DNA from 3 places in the Paenibacillus sp. NPDC058898 genome. Region 1 is predicted to be linked to each of the others. Evidence: riboswitches for the same ligand, from Rfam matches in the RefSeq annotation. Region 1 holds a riboswitch; each other region holds the start of a gene.
What was found. A riboswitch is a leader RNA that binds a small molecule or an ion and turns the genes downstream of it on or off. The one in region 1 is predicted to bind cobalamin.

Region 1 (7,996 bases):
TCGGGTCCGATGAATCCAACAACAGTATTGACAAGGAACGGGTTATACCGCTTCGCGAAACCGTAACAGCGTGCTTCCATTGTCACCTGGTCGATGCCATGATGAGCTTCGGAAGACAGTTCGGAGCCTTGCCCCGTCTCGAAATACATTACATTTGGCCCAACCACCTGGCCTTGATTCAGCACAAGCTGCTGCGCTTCCTCAATCGTGGCCGCATTGAAGCCAAACGCCTCATTCCCTTTCTGCGAACCTGCGATCGATTGAAAAATAAGTCCCGTGGGCGCGCCGCGCTTAACAGCTTCCATCTGGGTCGTAACGTGAGCGAGCACGCAGGTTTGCGTAGGAATTTCCCACTTCTGCCGAAACTCCTCGAACCGTTTCAGGACACGCGTCACGCTTTCTACGGAGTCGTCGACTGGATTGAGGCCAAGCACCGCATCCCCGATCCCGAAAGTCAGGCCTTCCATTAGGGAAGCCATGATACCGTCGGGATCATCTGTCGGGTGATTCGGCTGCAGCCGTGCCGACAACGTGCCCGGACGCCCGATCGTCGTATTGGCATGCGCCGTAACCCGAATTTTCTTGGCCCCGTAAATCAGGTCAAGGTTCGTCATGATTTTCGCAACCGCAGCGATCATTTCTGCTGTCAGTCCACGGGAGATGCGCTTGATGTCGCCTTCCGTTGTGTTCTCATTCAAAATCCACTCCCGCAACTCTTCGACGGTCCAGTTTTGAATTTCACTGTAAATGCGCTCATTTACCGCATCCTGAATGATACGTGTTACTTCGTCCTCTTCGTAAGGAACCGCCGGATTATTGCGCAGGTCCGACAATTTGATCTGGGAAAGAACTACCTTGGCGGCTACGCGTTCTTCTGCCGAAGTGGCTCCCAATCCGGCCAGAGTATCCCCCGACTTTTCTTCATTGGCTTTTGCCATGACATCCATGAGCGTCTTGAATTGATAGACTCGCCCAAACAATTTCGTTTTTAAAATCACAAAAGCTCCTCCTTCCACTTGCAGCTCGAATAGATGAAACTCGAATCGTTAATGTGCGACTCTTAGTGAAAAACAAGCGTTTTAATAACGACGGGCAGCACCTTGCCACCCGCAATCGGCTTGCCGATGTCGATATAGTCGCCATTGTCTACCTGTACGCTGTCGATGCAGATGACATCTTTCTTGTAATTCAGCAACGCGTACAATGTTTGCCCCAGCACCTTCGCCAGATCGTGATGAACAATTACGATGAGCGGATACTCCCGCTCCAGCAGTTCAGACATCCCTTTGTACAAACCTTGGGCATATTTCTGAACCTCCTGAAAGCTTGCATTTTTCTTTCCTTCAATCGCAATGGCCACCCGCTGCAAATCATTGTTCAGTTTGAACCAATCCAGCTTATCGGTGATGGCCTTTGCCAACTGCTCACTGCTTCCGGACTCGTCGACCACAGAAAGCTTCAAGATCGGTAAATTCTTGATCGGGAAACTTTCGTCCGTATAGGTAATCGTGCTTCCACTGATCTCCGTCGTATGGGATCCTGCTCCGACAACGGTAGCCCGGATGGTCTCGGCTGAACGGGCAACGGTCAGCTGCTGCGTTAGCGGAGAAGAGGCGATTGCTCTTCCAAGCAATATACCGATGTCTCCGAACTCGAATACGTCTCCTGTGGATTCATGATAAATGTAGTCTGCAACCCCTCCTGAGAAGGAAATACACGGAATCGCAAGGTCCAGCTTCAGCCCTTTGTTGGTGACGATGGTGTTATAGAAGTCTCCCGGTGGTCTGAGGCCGACGCTTTCTTCGAGCAGCCTGACCATTTCCCCGATAATCGGCTGAAGATCATCTGGAGTGACCCGCTGGCCTATAGCAAGACGGAATCCCCTTTGCTCGGCAAGCTGCTTGATTTTAGGCGCGATATACGTGATTTCATGCGAACTTTGATCAACCTTGATCAGGCGCCCCCCAATATCGAGGCAGCCCGTATCCAACAGTTCGCCATCGGCGAATAATGCCAAATTGCTTGTACCGCCGCCAATGTCGATGTTGGCGATGCAGGTGGAATGCTCTTTGGAATACGAATGTGCACCCGCGCCTTTGGCGGCAATAATGCTCTCCAGATCCGGCCCTGCGGTTGCGACTACGAAATCACCGGCAAAGCCGCTTAGCGAGAGCACGACTTCATTCGCATTCTCTTTGCGTGCCGTCTCACCCGTGATGATGACCGCTCCTGTCTGGATCTCATCCTTGCGGATGCCTGCCTTCTCGTATTGCTCCTGCACGAAGGACTGAATCTTCAACATATCGATCCGGTTATCTTCCAGCACGGGTGTAAAACAAATGTCGCTTCGATAGACCACTTCCTTGTCCGTAATAACCAAGCGAGGCACCGAAAACGAAGAAGCCATGTTTTGAATATGGAGCTTAGACAGCACCAGTTGGGTCGTAGAAGTTCCCATATCGATGCCAACGCTGAGCAATTGTTCTTCCACTTTGTTCACCCCCTGGCTTGATTTCTGATCATTCGGACTACAAAAAGGCTTAAAGTGACAACCTTCCGGATATACCGGAAGGTTTACTTTAAGCCTCATTGCTTCGAAGACTACGCCCTTGTAGTCCGATGATATTATTTTTTGAACGTAAAAGTCACTGTTGTGCCCGTATCGCTTGATACGATCGAAAGCTTACCTTTCAGCTTGTCTTTGACATAGCTGCGGACAATCGTCAGCCCCAAGCTTTTATGCGAAGTTTCCCCGACAACGAACCCGGCTCCGTCATCTGCCACGACGACCGTCACCAGCCCGCCTTCTACTTTTGTCTTGACGGAAATTCTTCCCTCCGAACAATCGCCGAACGCATGTTCATAACTGTTATGTAGCAGTTCGCTTACAATCAGCGCGACAGTTACGGTCCGATCACTGTCCAAGCAAATGTTTTGCTCTGAAGCAATCTCCACCTTGACGGCGCGGCAATCAACAAAACAGCGTTCGATATTGGATGTAATCAATCGTATAACATCCATGAGATCCACTTCGGCTTCGATCTCCGTCGACAGCAATTCATGGGTTGCGGCGATCGCGAGCACGCGACTGACACTGTCATCAAGGCATTTCTTGGCCTCAGGGCTTTTGCACTGCCGCCCCTGAATGCGCAGCAGAGACGCTACCATCTGCAAATTGTTTTTTACCCGGTGATGAATTTCGCGGATGGCAACCGATTTAGAAACGATCTCAGCTTCCTTGTTTCTAATCTCAGTTATATCATGCAGAATAACGCCTACGCATAAATCCTTTTCCTCAATGAACAAGCGTTTCACCTGATAGTAACGTCCGGCGGCTTTCACTTCCACCGTAAGCGGACAACATAGCGAGGATGAATGCTGGCTCATGACCTCGGAGAACATCGTCTGATCAAGCGACAAATTATCATAATGCAATCCTTGGATATCTTCCAAATAACCAAGCTGTCTGTAATATACGTCCGCCTGTTCATTTTTCAGCTTCAAAAACCCATATTTATCGAACACCAGAACGGCGTCTTCCAATTGATTGATAATCGAATCCTTGAACTGCAGCATAGCCCCCAGCATCGAGGACATCTCCCCATCCTCGCATGACGCTCTCTGCCTGTTGAAGTGGGCTTGTATATTGTCGCGGACATCTTTTTCATAGATCAGAACGGCAATGACGCCGCTTTGATTTTTAATAGGATATACCGTTTGCCGAACCAGATGATTCTCCTGCGTCCTGGCGACGAGCCCCTGCGACATAATGCCTGTTTCAAGCGTCCGCAGGACGCCAGGTTCATTCTCGCGCAGCGCCTTCTCCCCCGTAACCGGAAAATAATACACCGATTTGCCGTCACATGGACGACGATGATAGACCACGATGGCTTCGCTTGCCACGCTCGACAATACGTCGATGAACACATCATCCTCTACCTCGGTCATTTGAAATGACTCCGCTATTTCGCAGATCCGGACTATATCCTCTTCCGACAATCCGGTATGAAGGCTGCAAAGCTGCCTGATCCGTTCTTTGAAATCAATCATAGGAAATGACGATGGTACTAGCAATTTCAATCAGAGGACATCGCCGATCCATGCTGAGTTTTCGCAAGATTTGATAGGCTTCCTCTTCCGTGTAGCCATTTTCTCTCATTAATATGCCTTTCGCTTTCTCGACCGCTTTGCGTTCTTCCATCTTCTGCGTCAGCTTTGAGAGATCTTGTTCCAGCTTTCGGAATTCCTTGCCTCTGGCTATCGTGACTTCCACCATAGGAATGAACGACTTTTCATCAAGCGGCTTTACCAAGTAACCAAGCGCACCGACAGAAGATGCTTTTTCAATCGTCTGTTTGTCGCTGTAGGCGGTCAAAAGGATGATCCCGCCCGCCAGCTGTTCTGAAAGAATTCTTTTACTCGCCTTGAGCCCATCCAAAATGGGCATTTGAACATCCATGATGACGAGGTCAGGCAGATGCTTCTTGCATAATTCGATAGCTTCAAAGCCATCGGAAGCTTCGCCTACTACATTGTAGTTAGCCTCTTCTAGCATCTCACGAATATCCATTCTTGTAATAGGTTCGTCATCGACTATTACAATTTTTCCATTCATGCGTCATGCACCTCATTGTCTGTCGTTATTTGCTTGTCGCTTGTCTATCGATAAGCCCCGCTTGCATTTGAACTAGAATCCAAGTCGTTTACGCCCTCAAATAATCCCGAAGAGCATCCACTCCCACGTTCTCGATCGTCGAGACTTCAAAAATCCGCTCCACGCCGGCCGCCATTAAATGCGCTCTGGCCTGCGCGATTTCTTCTTGCGACTTGGCCAGTTCCACCTTCGTTACCACTCCGATAACCGGCTTGGCGAATACCGTTGCAAAAGCCGGCGGGAAATAGCTGTCTTCTTTCGTGCAATCCTGAACCAGCCCAATGACATCGGCATCTACACTGGATACTAACAGCATTTTGTATAAATACCGGTTCTCGATGCATTCGCCCGGCGTATCGATCGCCTGATCGAAATTTTCGACGGCTTGCGTTTTCTTATAGGCAATCTCCTCACCGTGCAGCCATTGGCACAGCGTGGTTTTGCCCGATCCTGTACTTCCGGCAAAAATAATTTTCTTCATCATAAGCTTCTCCTACGTTCTCGTAATGTTCGTATTTGCCGAGAAGCCCAATATATTCTGCAATCCATGCAGCACTGCGCTGATCGCAGATTCTACCGATGATACATCGCCCGTAATGACGAGTGAACCGCTGAAACGGTCGACAAAGCCGATTTGTACGCCAGCCGCCTTTGTAGCGATATCCGCTGCAATGATGGAGGCTTCGCTTGGCGTGATCGTCATAACGCCGATGGACTGATGCGCTTCGTTTCCGAGTCCCAGCTTCTTGTAAATGTCCGGGTTCGGGTTCGCGATAATGTGAGCGAGCGTAACCTGTTTGCCAGGCACATACTCCTGAATCACACGTTGTTTCTCGGCTCCTTGTTCCATACTTCTCATCTCACTCTCGTATCGAAAACACTAAAAGAGGTTGTTCAAAAAGTCCACTTTTGATAAGAAAACCTGCAAAAAAACAATAAAAGCCCCTTAAAAGTCCATGCGGAATTTTTAAGAAGCCACTTTGCTTTGATTTGTATGCAACACGCCATTGTGTTACTTTCACTATATTTGAATATTGCAAGCGATGTCAATACGAAATCCGTCAAATTTCGACTCGATCTTAGAATTGAAACATTTTGTTCAAAATTTGAAGCACGTCCTCTGCCGTAGGAACGCGTGGATTTGTTGCCGTGCATCCGTCTTTCAGCGCGCCTTCGGCGATCGACTCTCTCATCTCTCCAAACAGCGATTGATCCACACCGCATTCACGCAGCGTTTGCGGCATATTCAATTGCTTCTGCAGCAGTTTGATTGCCTGTACGAGACTACGGACGCCGCTCTTGGCATTTGGTGCGGATAACCCCAAGCTTTTGGAAATTTCGGCATACCGAACCGCCGCTCTATTGCTTTCTTCCTTGCCGTAACCCGGCTTGTAATCGGCATTAAATTCGATGACATGCGGAAGAAGAATCGCATTCATGCGTCCGTGGGCAATTTTGAATTTGGCTCCCGCCACATGCGCGATCCCATGATTCAATCCCAGCGACGCAATATTAAACGCCATCCCCGCGATGCAGGATGCATTATGCATTTTTTCACGCGCCTCAAGATCATTTCCGTCCTTATAAGCTCGCGGCAAATAAGCAAAGACCAGCTTCATCGCCTTCTCCGCCAGCGCATCGGAGATATCATTGGATTTGGTGGATACATAGGCTTCAATGGCATGCGTCAAAACATCCAGTCCGGTATCGGCCGTAATGAAGTCCGGCACGCTTTTGACGAGCTCAGGATCGAGAATCGCTTCTTGCGGCAGCATGTCATCGGATACAAGCGGATATTTGATGTTTTTTTCTTTGTCGCTGATAACGGAGAATGACGTAACTTCAGAACCCGTCCCGCTTGTCGTCGGGATTGCAATGAACGGGATATCTCGCTGGTCAAGCAGCTTTTTCGTAAACAGCTTCATCGCTTTAGCGGCATCAATGGCAGAACCGCCGCCAATGGCAATGATTAGATCGGTGTTGAACGCACAGAGCGCCTCGACACCTTCCGTGACGACTTCAATCGGCGGATCAGGCACGATATTGCTGAAAACATATTGCTCGTTACTGCTGTGCAGGCGATCAAACACCATGTTAATCATGCCCGACTTTACCATAAATGGATCTGTGACGATGAACATACGTTTGTTTTGCCACTCTGTTAGACGATCCATCGCGCCTTGACCCATATAGAGGTCGGCTTTAATCGAAAGTTTATCCATGTAAAGCACCTCCAAGAAGTAATTGCAACAAAAAAAGAGGCCATTCAAAGGGAAATCCCCTTCAAAAGCCTCTTTGCTTGTTATCATGTATGCACGCCATTGTGCAGCTTCTTATCATTTAGTTTTGCATATATACTGTACACCGTCATTCCGATCTTCGTCAACCGCTTCCGGAACTTGTCCTTAGATCAGACACATTAACTGCACGAATTTAAGTGCCTGTTCAAAAAGGTCGGTCATCAAAAGCGGACTTTGGGAACAGCCTCTATCAATAAAAAAAAGGGATATGCACCCCATAGTGCACGTGCTTCTTCGTCCTTGGAGAATCTCCCCGTTTGCGAGCTATACCTCATTGTATATATTCGGCGGCGAACACCCGGCTGTGGCCGACAACATCGTCGGCAGCCTCTGCTGCAATTAAAAAAAGCCTAGCGAGGCGGGAAACGTCACTAGACTTGTAAACCAGCCATTTTCGCCTCGAAATGACTGGTCTCTCCAAAGTTATTAGGCAAAAGACCTGACTTAAGACCGATCATTCGGTCTATCACAGTGGCGGGACCGTGTTGGATTTGCACCAAACTTCCATTACCTATAACTTTTTCTATTGTACATGACGCGAATAGTTGCCCATTCGACATCATTATAGCACAAACGACGCGTTTGGCGATATAAACCTTAAAAAAATGATTGACCGAATGAAACTCAAATAAAATAAAATGCCTCGGGCAGACCAAGGGACGAACGCTGCAGCGTAGATACGGTGAATTGTCTCAGAAAGATAAACAAGGAAATGGTTTTCCCATTCTTTTATTCATGATCCATGTCTCTCTTTTGCTCAGAGTACCACTTTCTAAGCTGATTAATATGGGCTTGATGATAACGGTTATGGTCGGCCATATGCCATAATCCCCACCGGATGGTGGCTTGCTTTTCATTTTCGTGACCAAAGGTGACAATGCTATCCAGATCAGCATCCGTTAATTGCGTGCATGTTTCCTTCAACATATTTAATACAACTTCATATTTAGATATAAGCATGTCCAAAGGCATCCCTTTGACCATTGGCAGCCTGTTATGTCCATCGATCATGGGGCCGTATTCATCTATGAATGACTGGGGA
Region 2 (7,996 bases), on a different contig from region 1:
GCTGATTCGGAATAGCGGAATGTGGGCTGCCCGGGGTGCGAAGAGTGAGTGATTCGACATCCTAATTTTAGGATAACGTGCATCGCTATTAACGGCGGTATTTTTTTAGTGCGCTACGTATGGCGATTAACTAGGTGGCGAAATCCGCAATTTAACCCATACGTAGCTTGTTATCAAAAGGAGAGTGAGAAGATGGATGTATTCAAAAGCCAGTATGATTTGATTAAGCGTACAAGGGAATCATTATTTCGTTACTGCGAAACTATGTCCCCCACAGATTATGTTAAAGAAGTTGAAGCCCTAGGCGGAGTTTCTATTCGCAGTCTGCATGTTCATGTAACTGATTGTTATCGGGTATGGTTGGGGAGTCGTGGCCTTGGCAAATCACTTCCAAAATTAAAACCAGAATCCGTTGACAATGTGCAGAAAATGCGTGAAGTTTTTAAGAAAACAGATGACCTGGTTTATGAATTTCTAAATGAATTTAAAAACAAATGGGATCCTGCCGTTGAAGCATCCTGGCAGAGTGGCAGCGTAGAGTTAACCGAATTATGGCTATTTACGCACACCATCACGCACGAATTTCATCATAGAGGACAAATTGTAAAAATAGGCAGGCAACTCGGGTATATCCCACCGAAAATGAACCTCGCTAAACCTTAGTGATTTCATGGAGTACTTTCGGAAATGAAATCGAAATAAAATATTACTTTTAAGATGCCCGATTCAAAAGGTGGTGTTATCGGCAGAAGAAGAGATGGAAGAACAGTCGAGAAATCAGAAAATGACTGATCTTGTGTGAGAACTGAATATAGTTACATAACAAGCAATTCTTTTTTTAACTAATTAAAGACAACTAGTATCTTTAAAGTCTATAATATTGGATTATTACGAGGAGAGTGGAGAATATGCAAGCAGCGACGCCAGAAGCACAGCATAATGCGGTGCAAAAATATAAAGTTATTCCGATCATGGTTTCCTTACTATTAAGCGGTTTTATTGGGATGTTTAACGAGACGGCTTTAAACGTAGTGCTCAGCGATTTAATCAACCAGTTTCATATCACCGCCGCAACGGCCCAATGGCTGACGACGGGTTACTTACTGACCCTCGGCATATTGGTTCCGGTATCCGGGTTGTTTCTCCAATGGTTTTCAACCAGACAATTGTTCACGGCTTCGCTCCTATTTGCTTTACTCGGCACAGCGGTGGCGACCGCGGCCCAGGGATTTGAGTTGCTCATGATTGCACGGGTTATTCAAGCTGCGGGCGTAGCGCTCATCCTGCCGCTGATGTTTTACACAGTGATGGTCATTGTTCCACCTGAGAGGAGGGGGACGACCTACGGGTTGATCGGGCTTGTTCTTGTGGTTGCTCCTGCTGTCGGACCAACCCTTTCCGGTCTGTTGATCGAGCAGCTTAGCTGGAACTGGATTTTCGGATTGTCTCTTCCCGTATTGGCGTTTTCTCTTCTGTTTGGAATGCGATATATGCAAAATATATCGACGATTACTAAGCCGAAAATAGATATCTATTCGCTTATCCTATCCACGCTTGGCTTCGGCGGAATTGTATTTGCTTTTAGTAGCGCCGGGGAAGGGGAAGGAGGACTAGGATCACCCAAGGTCGTGATTCCGTTGATTGTCGGCATATTGGCGCTATTGATATTTGCGGTACGGCAATTGCGAATGAAGCAGCCTATGATGGATTTGAGGGCATTCAAACAGCCTATGTTTACGGTTGGCACTGTTATGCTTATGATTGCCGTAATGGTGATGATGGCAGCCATGATTATGTTGCCCTTGTATTTGATCAGAGGCCTCGGCCTTAACGCTTTTTCGGCCGGACTTGTTTTGTTGACCGGGGGGGTTGTGAATGCGATCATGCAACCGATTATGGGCAGAGTATTCGATAAATTTGGGCCGAGATGGGTTGTTCCCGCTGGTATGGCCTTGATATCCGTAGTGCTCTGGTTTCTCTCAGGAGTTACGACAACGACGGCCATAACCCAAATCATTGTGCTTCATACCTTCTTGATGATCGGGATCTCCATGGTCTGGATGCCTTCACAGGCGAATGCTCTGAACCAATTGCCTCCTTCACTTTACCCGCACGGTAGCGCAATTATGAATACGGTCCAACAGGTGGCGGGTGCGATCGGCACAGCGGTTGCGGTAAGTATCATGTCTGTGGGCATGAGCAGCTTTCTGAAGCAAACGGCAGACCAGGCGGACCCAACTAACGCCGCGCTTGCTTTGACAGCAGGTATACAACATGTTTTTGATATTGCTATTGTTGTTGCGATTGTAGGTTTCGTCTTCTCTCTTTTCATGAAGCGTGTTCACATATCGGAGCAGAAATAATCCTCAATATTTGAAATTTGAAAATCAACCAGCGCGGCCAGCAGTTTAGCGGCACGGAACCGATCACGTACAGAAATGTCACCTTCATAAATGATGACACATTATTGTATTACATTTTATTGTAGTCGATCATATGATATAAAAAACCTCCGAGATCCCTGGTAAGGGAATCCCGGAGGTTTGTGTATTTGGAGAGGTTTTTATAGATCGTCAAAACCGTTGTCGTCGCCAACTTTGCCGTAGTTACGGGATTTAGCTTCGAAGAAGTCGGTCTTCGTCGCGTTAAGGGCTTCATCGGAGAAAGGCTTGATCCATGGCATGCAGTTAACGTCCACACCTTCGTAAGCTTTTTCCAGACCCATCATGGTGATGCGACGGTTCGCGATGTACTTGATGTAATCGCCCAATTCGTTCAGATCGATGCCGCGCACATTGCTGAGCGTGTAGTGGGCCCAATTGGTTTCGAGCTCGACGGCACGGTCAATGGTGCGGTACAGGTAGTCGATGTTCTCTTTGGAGTTCAGCTCAGGGAAATCCTTGAGCAGCTGCTTGAACACTTCGGCGAAGAAGTAGCAGTGCTGGTTCTCATCACGCTGAATATAGGAGATCATCTGGCTGGTTGCCATCATCTTCTGGTCACGGGCCAGGTTGTAGAAGAAGGCAAACGTACTGTAGAAGAAGATTCCTTCTAGGATCAGGTCCGCGACCATCGCTTCGAAGAAGGATTGCGGCGATGGATTGTCACGGAAGTTCTGATAAATGTTCGAGATGAACTGGTTGCGTTCCAGAAGTACCGGGTCATGTTTCCAGTATTCGAAGATGTCCTTCTGCTCTTGCTCCGATACGATGGAGGATAGCACGTAGGAATAGGATTGGTTGTGAACCACCTCTTGCTGACCGATGATGGCCGAGATGGCTTCGAGCGACGAATCGGTGAAGTAACGCTTCACGTCGCCGACAAACATCGTCTGCATGGAATCCAGAACAGCGAGCAGGGAGATGTTGATCTTGAAGGTGCGCTGCTCTTCAGGGTCCAGGCGCGGGAACTGCTGCGCATCCTTGGACATCGGAATCTCGTCCGCGATCCAGTGGTTCAGCAGCAGGACTTTGTACAGCTTATACATATGAGGCATCCGAATGTCGTTCCAGTTCAAGATCCCGGAGCATTCACCTTCAATGACGCGAGTGGAGCGGTTGGGTGCTTCGGTATTAAATATCTTTTGCATTTGCATGCCGATTTTCTCTCCTTGTATATCATAGTAGGGCGGAAGGTTGAAGGGACCTGCTTGCCTATTCGAGGGACGGGTATCCACTCTCCAGCCGCTGTTGTCCGCCCTTTGCTTGAATGTATTTTTAAGGTTGCAAAGGGCTCCCAAAGGCGGACGTAAACTCTTCCGATTGGATACCCTTACCCTTGTAGCCTTTTATTAGAAAGCATATTCACTCCTGCTCAGCGGGAACACCCGCATGCAGCCGTTCGTTGCTTGTAGTGAACCAAGCTTCCAGCGATTCCCAAGGGGAGAGCGATCCCAGCAGGTAGTAACTCACCAATCGCACGAAGTAACTCAATGGTCCCTATTCCCAAAGGGAGAGCGATCCCAGCAGGCAGTAACTCACCAATCGCACGCAGTAACTCAATGGTCTGGTCCCTGCGCCGCATGAGAAGCGATTCCCAAGGGGAGAGCGATTCCAGCAGGCAGTAACTCACCAATCGCACGCAGTAACTCAATGGTCTGGTCCCTGCGCCGCATGAGAAGCGATTCCCAAGGGGAGAGCGATCCCAGCAGGCGGTAACTCACTAATCGCACGAAGTAACTCAATGGTCCCTGCGCCGCATGAGAAGCGATTCCCAAGGGGAGAGCGATCCCAGCAGGCAGTAACTCACCAATCGCACGCAGTAACTCATTAGCTTCCGCACTAAATTCCAGCGTTCCCGAAGGGAGAAAGCGCTCCTAGCCACTAAAGTAACGTAGAAGCGCCTCATTCAGAACCTAAGCACCTTGCGGGTGTCCAGAGGGCAGAGCCCTTGGGGCCCTCCCTTGGAAGGGAGGGTTTGGGTGGGTTCGAAATTAAAGGTTAGCTTGCACACGATTCGCACTCTTCAATCGTCAGCGCACGGCTGCGTACATAATAAGTGGACTTGATGCCGGCTTTCCAGGCATGCAGGTGCAGCTCCAGGAATTCCGAAGCCCGGATATCAGGGCGGACATACAGGTTAAAGCTTTGCGCTTGGTCAACGTGACGCTGACGGGCGGCAGCCATTTTGATGGACCAATGCTGGTCGATCAAGAAAGCCGTTTTATAGTACCAGATCGTTTTTTCGGACAGATCCGGAGCCGGGTTAGCCACTTTGTAAGTGGTTTTTTCTTCATAAGACAGAAGTTCGTACAATGGATCGATGCTCGCTGTGGAACCCGCGATGATCGATGTGGAGCCGTTCGGCGCGATAGCAAACAGCCATGCGTTACGGACCCCGCTTTCTTGTACTTCTTGCTGCAATTCGCGCCATTGTTCGGTGGTTACGAACTTGCCTTCATGCTCGCCGTCGGTGTAACCGCGGAACGTGAAGTACTCGCCGCTCTCCCAGTCGGAGCCTTTGAATTTCGGATAGTGGCCTTTTTCCTTGGCCAACTCCATGCTGGATTTAACGAGCAGGTAGTTGATGTGCTCATACAGGTTGTCGTTATATGCAACGGCTTCGTCGGATTCCCAGCGGATGCCTTCCAGCGCCAGCAAGTGATGCAGACCGAAGGTGCCGAGACCGACCGCACGGTATTGGCTGTTGGTATATTGAGCTTGCAGAACTTCAATATTGTTAATGTCGATAACGTTATCCAGCATGCGAACCTGGATCGGAACGAGACGCTCCAGCACACCAGCAGGTACAGCACGAGCCAAGTGGATGGAGTTCAGGTTGCAGACAACGAAATCGCCAGGGATTTTGGAAATTACGATCCGGGTTTGGCCGTCTTTCGTAACCAGTTCCTCTTGCTCAACAACTGTCGGAGATTGGTTCTGCATGATCTCGGTGCACAGGTTGGAAGAGTAGATCATGCCATGCGCAGAGTTCGGGTTCGCACGGTTGACCGTGTCGCGGTAGAACATGTACGGTGTACCCGTTTCAAGCTGGGATTTCATGATGCGCTTCATAATGTCGATAGCCTGTACCGTAATGCGCGGCAGCAGCGGGCTCGCCACGGCTTCAGCATACTTTTGACGGAATTCGCCTTCGCCTTGTCCTTGATCATAGAAGTCTTCCAGGCCCAGCGGACGGCCGTTCTCGTCTTTCCAGCCCATGATTTTCTTCACTTCATGTGGACAGAAGAGGCTCCACTCTTCACGTGCTTCTACAGCTTCCATGAACAGGTCAGGCAGACATACGCCGTGGAACACGTCATGTGCTCTCATGCGCTCGTCACCGTTGTTCAGCTTCAGATCCAGGAAGGACAGAATGTCTTTGTGGAACACATCCAGGTAAACCGCGATAGCGCCTTTACGAGTTCCCAATTGGTCAACGCTAACAGCGGTGTTGTTCAACTGGCGAATCCAAGGGATAACGCCGGAGCTGGTGTTTTTGTGACCGCGAATGTCAGAGCCGCGTGCACGAACTTTACCGAGGTAAACCCCGATGCCGCCGCCCATTTTGCTGAGACGGGCGATATCCGTATTGGAATCGAAGATTCCTTCCAGGGAGTCGTCCACGGTATCGATGAAGCAGCTGGAAAGCTGGCCGGCTACTTTTTTACCTGCGTTAGACATGGTCGGCGTAGCGGCCGTCATATACAGGTTACTCATGGCCCAGTAGGCTTCTTTGACAAGGTCAAGACGCTTGTCAGCTGGCTCGTTGTGCATGAGGAACATCGCGATGACCATGTACCGTTCTTGCGGAAGTTCCATGACGCGACCGTCAAAGTCGTTTGCCAGGTAACGCTCAGCCAGTGTCAACAGCCCGATGTAATCAAACAGCAGGTCGCGGCTTGGATCGATGCATTCGCCGAGTTCTTCGATTTGTTCTTTGGTGTAGCTGGTCAGAAGATCCTCGCGATAAATGCCTTTCTGTACAAGCTCTGTAATGAGCGGGTAGAAGGCACCGTATGGTTCTTCCGGGTATGCTTTGTATCGGCGGTTGGTGGCCGCTTTTTTATATAAAGAGGTCAGAAACGAACGCGCAGCTGCAAACTTCCAATCCGGCTCCTCTTTGGTTACAAGCTCAAGGGCGGACATCGTGAAGGCGTTGCTGATTTCTTCGCCGGTAACTTGCTCACCGCGCAATTTGGCATTGACGCCGCGAAGCAGGCGCTCTTTATCGAGCATGTCCAATCCTTTTAGAGTCCGGTCGGCATAGACGGAGAGACGAATTTCATCAAAGGCGAGCTGACGGTTGTTCGGTTTAACTACGAGCTGGGGCATGAATAAATTCCTCGCTTTCTTCGGGGGAAATATGAAAAAGGACATCAAAAAAACATTTTCTAAAACCCGCGGGCAGGCTTGAAAATGTCCGTGCGCTGTGATTCGAAAATGACGTTTGCCATAAGCCCATGAATGGGCATGATGTTATGTACAGACGCAAGCTTAACGAACACTTACCTAAAACCCCGTAGGTTGGTGTCTGCTGCATATAGGCAGGTCTCCTGACTTGAGCTACTTTCCTCAGCATTGCCTCCCCTGAGACCTTGATCCGGTTCCTCGGTGGCATATGTCGTATGTGGATGGCTGATAGATCATAAACAGCCTTAGGCCCTTACAGTGGCGGGACCGTGATGGATTTACACCATGCTTCCCTATTAAGCCGGACTGCCTTATAGGTTGATCCGGCACCTACATACACTATATTTGGTTGTTGTTAATCTAATTTAACCCAATATATTGTGTTTGTAAACTATATTCTTAAAATTGAACGCAAAAAGAATTATAGCAAACGAGCGGACATTGTGCCAGTTAAGAAACTGCCAAAAGGCCATAACATTTCCTGAATTGTGACCAAATGCGACCTTTTCTGCGCAGATACCACGTATATTATCGTTTTGACAAAATAGGATATATTCGTACGGAGAAACGAGGAAGATACACCATATCTTGTATGAAGTTACAGACAGACGGACTTTGATATGGAGGGTCAGAATTGATATGATAACTGTATCCGGGAGTTTAACGCATTCGGAAGCATTCCATATTAATGAGATGCAACGAGGGAGGTATTCAAGATGGCTATAGCGGAGGTAACGGTGATTCCGATCGGAACCGCAACAACGAGCTTGAGTTCTTATGTTGCCGAGATGCAGCGTATATTGAAACAACAGGATGGAATATCCTATGAGCTAACTTCGATGAGCACCATCATCGAGGGAGAGCTTAACATGATCTGGCGGGCGATTGAGGCTTTGCATGAAGCGCCTTTTCTGTCCGGTGCGAAGCGCGTATCGACTTCCGTGAAGATCGACGACCGCAGGGATCAAGTCTCCTCGAGCAAACAGAAGATCCAGTCCGTGCAGGAGAAATTAGGCGGGTAATGCCGCCAGTTACGGAGGATATTTCCGTAAGAATAGGACTTGCATTTTGCTGCTGAAGTATTATAATAATTTTTGTTGTTTCGTGAGGAATATCATCGAACCACATTTGCTGGTGTAGCTCAG
Region 3 (7,996 bases), on a different contig from region 1:
GGCGGCGGATTCGTAACCTTGGATCATATCGTGAATCGTTATGTGGACAAGCATTATGATTGCAGCGACCCCGTGAACGATATGTCTAACTTTATAGCTGCTCACGGTTATCCGGCTGAATCTACAGCTGGATTGATGACGGCTGTAAAACTGAAATATGCTTCCATCCGGGAAGAGCGGAGTGAACAGGCTTCCATCCTGTGCTGCACCACCGCCGGCGTGGGCAATGCAGCCCGCGCTGGGTCGAGCCGTACGACCTTTGCCGCTTACCAGCCGGGCACGATTAATATCATGCTGATGGTGGACGGGATGATGACGCCGGCTTGTATGGTGAACGCCATGCTGACGGCGACGGAAGCGAAAGCCGCGGCGCTACATGATCTGGGCGTGAAGGATCATGAAACCGGAGCCGTCGCGACCGGAACGACGACGGACGCGATGGTCCTTGGGGTCAGCGGCAATGCAGCGTATAGCGTGAACCACCATTATGCCGGAACCGCAACCGATCTGGGCGGCATGATCAGCCGCCTTGTCTACGAGAGTGTTACGGAAAGCATTGTCTCCGAAAGAGAGCACCGGATATGACCGTCGTGTGGGTCATTTGGGCAGCGGTCGTACTGGACCTGCTGATTGGAGATCCGAGATGGCTCCCCCATCCTGTCATTGGCATGGGGAAAGCCATCCGCCGGGTTGAAGGCTGGATACGCCATTGGGCGACTTCCGCTCAGAGCCTGAAGTGGGCGGGCATTCTGCTGCCGGTGATCGTGGCCGGTGGCTCCTTCGTGCTGGCGTGGCTGCTCCTCTTGTTATGTGCAGCGATTCATCCTTGGCTTGCGTGGGGAGTGGAGATCGTGCTTATTGCGACTACGATTGCCATCAAGGGACTGCGTGAAGCAGGATTGGAGGTCTACGGCCATCTTCGCTCCGGCCATATCACGGAGGCCAGGCGCGCGCTCAGCATGGTTGTCGGGCGAGACACCGGCCATCTGGATGAGCCGGAGATCGTACGGGGAACGGTGGAGACGGTTGCGGAGAATATCGTGGATGCGGTCATCGCTCCGCTGTTTTTTGCCCTGATCGGGGGAGCGCCGCTGGCGATGGCCTACCGGGCCGTGAACACGCTCGACTCCATGGTCGGTTATAAAAACGACAAATACCAGCATATCGGCTGGGCATCCGCAAGGCTGGACGATATCGCCAATTGGATACCGGCACGCCTGACCGCAGGACTGTTGACCATAGTGGCTGCGATGTTTTCGCTGCAATGGAAAAAAGCGATCAAGATGGTCAGAAGGGATGCGCGAAAGCACCCCAGTCCGAATAGCGGCTTCCCGGAATCGGCCGTAGCTGGTGCGCTGGGCATTCGTCTGGGAGGCGAGAATTCCTATCAAGGCGTGATCTCGTTCCGGGCTTACATGGGGGATCCCGAACGACCGCTTGAAGCGGAGGATATTCAGGTGACAAATCGTCTGCTGCTGGGCGTATCGGTATTGTTTACGTTACTGGGTACCGTGGTGCTCGGACTTGTGGCCGCAGCAGGAGGAAGCTTATGGATATGAGGATTACCCTGCATTTGGTCCGTCATGGCCGCACGTTGTGGAACGAGGAGCGCCGTTATCTCGGTCACGAGGATCAGGGGATTCTGGTGGAAGGAAGACAGCAGCTCCTCCCGCTGCGGGAAAGGTTTTGTACCAAGCAGTTCGTCCGGATCTATTGCAGTGATCTTCTTCGATGCAGGCAGACGCTGAATGTTATCTTACCGGATTCAACAATGTCCGCTATTCCTGATGATGAAGATCCGGGCAGGTTTATTCCAGGGGTCGAGTATGATCCGCGGCTGCGTGAGCTCGATTTCGGGGATTGGGAGGGGAACACCTACGAGGACTTGAAGTCGGATATCTCCTATCGGCGCTGGATTGATAACCCCGCAGAAGTTACGCCGCCAAATGGGGAGAGCTGGGAAGCGTTCTGTTCCCGGATTCAGGCATTCTTGACCGGATTGTATTTGGATTTGAAGGAACTGTTGCATGTGGAGGAAGATCCGGATACCCTTGTGCAGGCAGAGGCAGAGGCAGAGGCAGAGGCAGAGGCAGAGGCAGAGGCAGAGGCAGAGGCAGAGGCAGAGGCAGCCGGTTATGGTTGTGGGACACAGAGGGCCGAGTTGGATGTGCTTGTGGTCACCCATGGGGGCGTCATCCGGCAGATCACGGCAGCTACCCTTCCGCATACGGAATTCTGGGAAACGCAGGTGTCACCGGGCGAGGAGCTCAAGCTGCAATTGATATGGGATGGAGAACGCTGGCAAGGCGTGCGGTTAAGCTAATAAATGAAATCGTATGATATCGGTGCGGAATGGGCGATAACGGGATAAATCCGTATCATAAGGCATTTGAAATGACCGATTCTTTCGGTTGTAAGAGGAAGGTTTATCGCCTATAATTTTGGGCAGAGAAACCATGCTTGGCCTAACATACATAAATTCATATTATTTGCGAGGGTCCCGGACAGAAGGCGTTGTTGCCTTCTGCCGGGTTAATAGGGAAGCCGGTGCAAGTCCGGCACGGTCCCGCCACTGTGAAGCAGGGACTTCTTCATATGCCACTGAGCCATAGCGCTTGGGAAGGCGGAGAAGTCGTTACAGCCTGCAAGTCAGGAGACCTGCCCTCGGCGAATGAATGACGGTCCTTCGAGGAGAGGATTACGTTTGCCGGACCCATGCAGCATGTGTGGGCGGAAGTTTAAGGCGCTATCTGTGAACGGTTATCCAGATGTCCTTATGTTAAAACGTAATCCCTGAGTCCTTGTTTACGAGGAGTCAGGGATTTTTGCTTTTCTTTGGAGTATGACGATTGATGTTTTTCTCCCGGTAAGGATCGGTCGAAGGAATGTAAACGCGAAAGCGCCAGGTTCTCAATTATGCATAGGGGGATTTCAAGAGATGAAAGCATTAAACAAAACATGGTCCGTACTTCTAGTAGCCATACTGATGGCTCTGGCCTTGATTGGCTGTGGAGACAAAGAAGCGGCGCCGAAGGATACAACGCAGCCTGCACAGCAGGAAGAGCAGAATAACGAAGCGCCGGCGGATTCCGGCGAAGAGCTTAAAACGACGTATCCGCTGACCGTTAAGGATTCAACCGGGGTTGAAATGACGTTTGAGAAAGCTCCGGCCAAAATCGCATCCCTGACACCGTCCGAGACGGAAAAACTGTTCGCTTTGGGCCTGGATGAGGAAATCGTTGGCGTGTCCGATAATGACGATTATCCGGAAGCGGCCAAATCCAAGCCTAAATTGGGCGGGTTCCAAGTGAATGAAGAGGCTATTATTGCAGCCGATGCCGATGTGGTATTTGCGGCTTCGATGAATGCTCAGAATGCCGAGAAATTGCGTGAGCTTGGCGTTACCCTGTTCGTCAATGATCCGAAAACCATTGATGCCGTGATGGAGAACATCGAACTGATCGGACAAATTACGGACCGTCAAGCGGAGGCGAAAGCGGTCGTGGATCAGATGAAGCAGGAATTGGCTACCGTTACGGAAGCCGTGAAAGCCGTGAAGGATGAAGACAAGAAGAAAGTGTATGTGGAATTCTCTCCGGGATGGACCGTCGGCAAGGGCGAGTTTATGGATGAGATCATCACCTTAGCTGGCGGCGTCAACGCAGCCGGCGATGCGGAAGGCTGGTTCGAAATCAGTGAGGAAAATATTATTGCTGCGAACCCCGACGTCATTCTGTACACGGACGATGTGGTTGATGAAGCAACCAAGAAAACATTGGATCAGCTGATTAAGGAGCGCGGCGGCTGGGATCAGATCGAAGCCATCAAGAACGATCAGGTCATATCCGTGGATGCGAACCTGCTCAGCCGTCCTGGTCCCCGTGTGACGCAAGGGTTGGTGGAAGTGGCGAAGGCCGTTTATCCGGAACTGATGAATCCATGAGTAAAAAACTTGCAGGATTCGGTGTGGCCGGTATCATCCTATTACTGTTAACCTTGGTTGTCAGTCTCGGAATCGGCTCCGTGCACCTGCCTGTGAGAGAGATTGGGGCGATGCTGCTGCACCGGCTGCCGGGAATCGGCGATTCCATCGTTCCGGGCTGGGAAGCTTCATCCGAGCAAATCTTAATGAAGGTGAGATTGCCGCGCATATTGCTGGGGATGCTCGTAGGAGCCTCCCTGGCCGTCGCCGGAGCCGCCTTTCAAGGGGTATTGCGCAATCCGCTGGCGGATCCGTTTACGCTTGGTGTATCTTCGGGTGCTGCGCTTGGCGCAGCATCCCTGATTTTTTTCGGGATGGAATATTCCTTTGCCGGAGGTTACACGCTGCCGCTTGTAGCGTTTCTGACCGGAGCAGGCACCTTATGGGCCGTTCTGCTGCTGGCGAGGGATCAAGGAAAACTGCCGATCCACGGGCTCATTCTGTCCGGCGTGGTGATGCAGTCGTTTCTGGGCGCCGTCGTTTCCTTTCTGACGGTCATGTCCAAAGATACGGTAAACCAGATCCTGTACTGGACGATGGGGAGCCTGAGCATGCGTGGATGGTCGTATACGGCCATCCTTTTCCCGTATTTTATCGCAGGTTTTATCTACTTATGGAGCAGGTCGCGGGCGCTTAATATTTTGTCGCTGGGGGAACGGCAGGCCGCCCATATGGGCTTGAATGTGGATCGGTTGAAGACCAGCGTGCTCATCGTTGCTACCCTGCTCGCCGCCGCAGCCGTGTCGGTATCCGGCGTGATTGGATTCGTGGGACTTGTGGTACCGCATATGATCCGGCTGATCACCGGCTCCGATTACCGCGTCATTGTCCCACTGTCGGCTCTGGGCGGCGCGATATTCATGGTCTGGTGCGATACGGCGGCACGGTCCGTGCTGGCACCAACGGAAATACCGCTTGGTGTGGTTACGGCATTCATAGGCGCTCCATTCTTTGCGTATTTGCTATACCGGAACAAAAAACGGCGCAGGGAGGGTCTATCATGATTACAGCTCAAGGACTTGGCAAAGCATATGGCAAGGTGCCGATTCTTGAAGGCGTGGACCTTCACATTGCCGAAGGGGAATGGTGGGGGATCATCGGTCCGAACGGAAGCGGTAAATCCACCCTCATGCAGCTGTTATCCGGTGTGGAGAATCCTACGCAAGGAAGTGTGACGCTTCGGGGCAAGGCGCTTGCACACTATACTCGTAAGACGCTGGCCCGGATCGTGGCGGTGCTTCAGCAGGAAGGGCTTGATCCTACCGATTTTACCGTCCGGGAAGTGTTGGAGATGGGAAGGTTCCCCTTCCTGAACTGGCTTGGCCGTGAAGATAAGGATGCAGCCCCGCTCATTGAGGCCATTATCCGAAAGCTGGATCTGAATGGTCTGGAAGAACGGCGGCTTACCGAGTTAAGCGGCGGTCAACGCCAGCGTGTCGCGCTCGGCAAGGTAATGGTCCAGGAGCCTTCGCTGCTGATGCTGGATGAACCGACGACCTATCTGGATATCCACTATCAGCTTCAGTTCATGGATATGGTGGCGGAGTGGCGGAACTCGTCCGGGATTACGGTGATCAGCGTACTGCATGATTTGAATCTGGCGGCCCAATTTTGCGATAAACTGCTGGTGCTTGATCAGGGAAAGATCGCTGGGGTTGGCAAGCCGGAAGAAGTTTTGACAGCGGCGTATATACGTCAAATTTTCCGGGTGGAGCCCTCGATTGTGGCCCACCCCGAGAATGGTGCTCCGCAGGTGCTGTTAACGGCGAATAGCACGTGGTCCTGACCGATGTTGCCGCATATTCCGCTTTAGGATGTAAGATTTAGGAACAAGATACAAGGAGGTCGTTTCATTGACGGATACAATCGTTAATCGTTTAAATCACATCATTGCTAACATTAAACCGCTGAATGTCGAGGTTCAGAACGAAACAGCCGCTTATTTGGACACGCTGACGAAGCCTCCGGGCAGTCTGGGTAAGCTGGAGGCGCTAGCGATTCAATTAGCGGGAATTACAGGGAATGTGAAGCCGTCGTTCACCAAAAAATCCGTCGTTGTCATGGCTGGTGATCATGGAGTCTGTGAAGAAGGAGTCAGTGCATTTCCAGCTGAGGTAACGCCCCAGATGGTCATGAACTTCCTGAATGGAGGGGCGGCTGTGAATGTGCTGGCGCGTCAGGCGGGGGCGGACGTGCATTGTGTGGATATCGGTGTCGCGATCGAGCTGAAGGATGAGAAGCTGAAGTCGCGGAACGTTGGCAGAGGAACTGCCAATATGGCCCAAGGGCCCGCGATGACAAAGACAGCGGCACTGCAGTCCATTGTAACCGGTGCAGAGGTAGCAGCCGAGTTGGTGTCGCAAGGAACGCAAATGTTCGTGACCGGGGAGATGGGCATTGGGAACACGACACCGAGTGCAGCGATCTTCTCCGTTCTGTCCGGCAATCAGCCATCTGAAGTCGTGGGAAGGGGAACGGGCGTAACCGATGAACGGCTGCTACATAAGATTCGAGTTGTGGAACAGGCTATACAAGTTAATAGACCTCATGCCGATGATCCCATCGACGTGCTCGCCAAAGTTGGAGGATATGAGATCGGCGGGTTGGCTGGACTTATCCTGGGTGCGGCTGCCCACGGTTGTCCCGTTATCATTGACGGCTTCATATCCAGTGCGGCGGCGCTGGTTGCCAAATGCATCTGCCCGGACGCCCTCTCCTATATGATTGCCTCTCATGTTTCGCATGAACAGGCGCATGTGCTTCTGTTGAAAGAGCTGGGGCTGCATCCGATGCTGCAAATGGACATGCGTCTTGGCGAGGGTACAGGCGGAGTACTGTGCCTGCATCTGGTCGAGGCGGCGTGCCGGATCATGCATGAGATGGCGACGTTTGAGAGCGCCGGAATCAGCGGAGGGGCCGTATGAACCATCGTGGAAGCGTGTTGGTCACGGGTGGGGCCAGAAGCGGAAAGAGCTCATTCGCGGAGAAGTTGTGCATGAAGCGCTCGGAGTCCGGAACGTATGTGGCGACTGCGCAAGCCTATGACGATGAGATGAGGGAACGGATCCGAATTCATCAAGACCGTCGGCATGATTCGGCCTACGGTTGGGAGACAGTCGAGGAGCCTGTCGCCCTCCCGGAACTGCTGGATACGCTGGGCCAATCGCAACCTAATGCTCCTGCGGTGGTAGTGGACTGCCTGACACTGTGGCTTACGAATGTGCTGCTGCAAGCTGAGCCTGAAGGAAGTGCTGCAATGGAAGAACAGCTGGGACTTCAAATCGGCAGGCTCGCAAGAGCGGTACAGGGTTATCCGGGAACGGTCATTCTGGTAACAAATGAAGTGGGGTCGGGGATTGTTCCGGAGTATCCGCTAGGCCGAATATATCGCGACTGGGCAGGGATCATGAATCAGAGACTGGCTCAGATATGTGATGAAGTATTTTTGGTGACTGCGGGAATTCCGATGGAAATCAAGAGCAAGGAGTATCTCATATGAGCAAGATAATCGAAGCGGCTGCGGCCGCTTTTCAATTTCTATCGAGGCTGCCGGTGCGGAGGGAAATTCCTTTTACGCCGGAAGTGCAACAACGGAGCGTCGTTTTTTATCCATTGGTGGGTGCGGTTATTGGTATGATCGTTGCCGGATTGGGACTGGGCGTAAGCTTTGTGCTGCCTTCCTTTCCCGCTGCCGTCATCCTGCTGGTTGTATGGGTTGCGCTGACGGGAGGGCTGCACCTCGATGGTTGGATGGATAGTGCTGATGCGCTGCTTAGCCATCGGTCGCGTGAGAAGATGCTGGAAATCATGAAGGATAGCCGTGTAGGTGCAATGGGGGTCATGGCGTGTATGCTGCTGCTCCTTTTGAAAGCTTCCTTGATCATGTCTATATGGGATTTGTCAGCCGGGGCATGGAAACAAGAGGCATGGCTGCTGGTGCTCGCTCCGGTTTGGAGCCGCTGGTTTATGGTCCATGCGATGTATCGCTGGCCGATGGCACGGGGAAGTGAGGGG

Region 2: another riboswitch for cobalamin. It lies ahead of ACOZB4_RS26505 (ribonucleoside-diphosphate reductase subunit alpha); the one in region 1 lies ahead of ACOZB4_RS04855 (1-propanol dehydrogenase PduQ).
Region 3: another riboswitch for cobalamin. It lies ahead of ACOZB4_RS32095 (ABC transporter substrate-binding protein); the one in region 1 lies ahead of ACOZB4_RS04855 (1-propanol dehydrogenase PduQ).

Annotation. Positions count from the first base shown of each region.
Region 1 covers NZ_JBMOSM010000002.1:142,692-150,687, forward strand. Annotated here, with positions in the region: gene ACOZB4_RS04825 (ethanolamine ammonia-lyase subunit EutB) at 1-998, opposite strand, end outside; gene eutA (ethanolamine ammonia-lyase reactivating factor EutA) at 1,061-2,491, opposite strand; gene ACOZB4_RS04835 (sensor histidine kinase) at 2,626-4,050, opposite strand; gene ACOZB4_RS04840 (ANTAR domain-containing response regulator) at 4,043-4,615, opposite strand; gene ACOZB4_RS04845 (EutP/PduV family microcompartment system protein) at 4,704-5,135, opposite strand; gene ACOZB4_RS04850 (BMC domain-containing protein) at 5,148-5,504, opposite strand; gene ACOZB4_RS04855 (1-propanol dehydrogenase PduQ) at 5,734-6,876, opposite strand; adenosylcobalamin (AdoCbl) riboswitch at 7,333-7,486, opposite strand; gene ACOZB4_RS04860 (DinB family protein) at 7,684-7,996, opposite strand, start outside.
Region 2 covers NZ_JBMOSM010000012.1:163,285-171,280, forward strand. Annotated here, with positions in the region: gene ACOZB4_RS26475 (ThuA domain-containing protein) at 1-52, shown strand, start outside; gene ACOZB4_RS26480 (DinB family protein) at 193-663, shown strand; gene ACOZB4_RS26485 (MDR family MFS transporter) at 909-2,363, shown strand; gene ACOZB4_RS26490 (ribonucleotide-diphosphate reductase subunit beta) at 2,564-3,595, opposite strand; gene ACOZB4_RS26495 (hypothetical protein) at 3,804-3,932, opposite strand; gene ACOZB4_RS26500 (hypothetical protein) at 3,998-4,216, opposite strand; gene ACOZB4_RS26505 (ribonucleoside-diphosphate reductase subunit alpha) at 4,440-6,773, opposite strand; cobalamin riboswitch at 6,968-7,200, opposite strand; gene ACOZB4_RS26510 (MTH1187 family thiamine-binding protein) at 7,568-7,873, shown strand; tRNA gene ACOZB4_RS26515 (tRNA-Thr) at 7,982-7,996, shown strand, end outside.
Region 3 covers NZ_JBMOSM010000023.1:24,459-32,454, forward strand. Annotated here, with positions in the region: gene ACOZB4_RS32080 (adenosylcobinamide amidohydrolase) at 1-585, shown strand, start outside; gene cbiB (adenosylcobinamide-phosphate synthase CbiB) at 582-1,559, shown strand; gene ACOZB4_RS32090 (histidine phosphatase family protein) at 1,550-2,323, shown strand; cobalamin riboswitch at 2,479-2,680, shown strand; gene ACOZB4_RS32095 (ABC transporter substrate-binding protein) at 2,939-3,943, shown strand; gene ACOZB4_RS32100 (FecCD family ABC transporter permease) at 3,940-4,986, shown strand; gene ACOZB4_RS32105 (ABC transporter ATP-binding protein) at 4,983-5,768, shown strand; gene cobT (nicotinate-nucleotide--dimethylbenzimidazole phosphoribosyltransferase) at 5,836-6,906, shown strand; gene cobU (bifunctional adenosylcobinamide kinase/adenosylcobinamide-phosphate guanylyltransferase) at 6,903-7,481, shown strand; gene cobS (adenosylcobinamide-GDP ribazoletransferase) at 7,478-7,996, shown strand, end outside.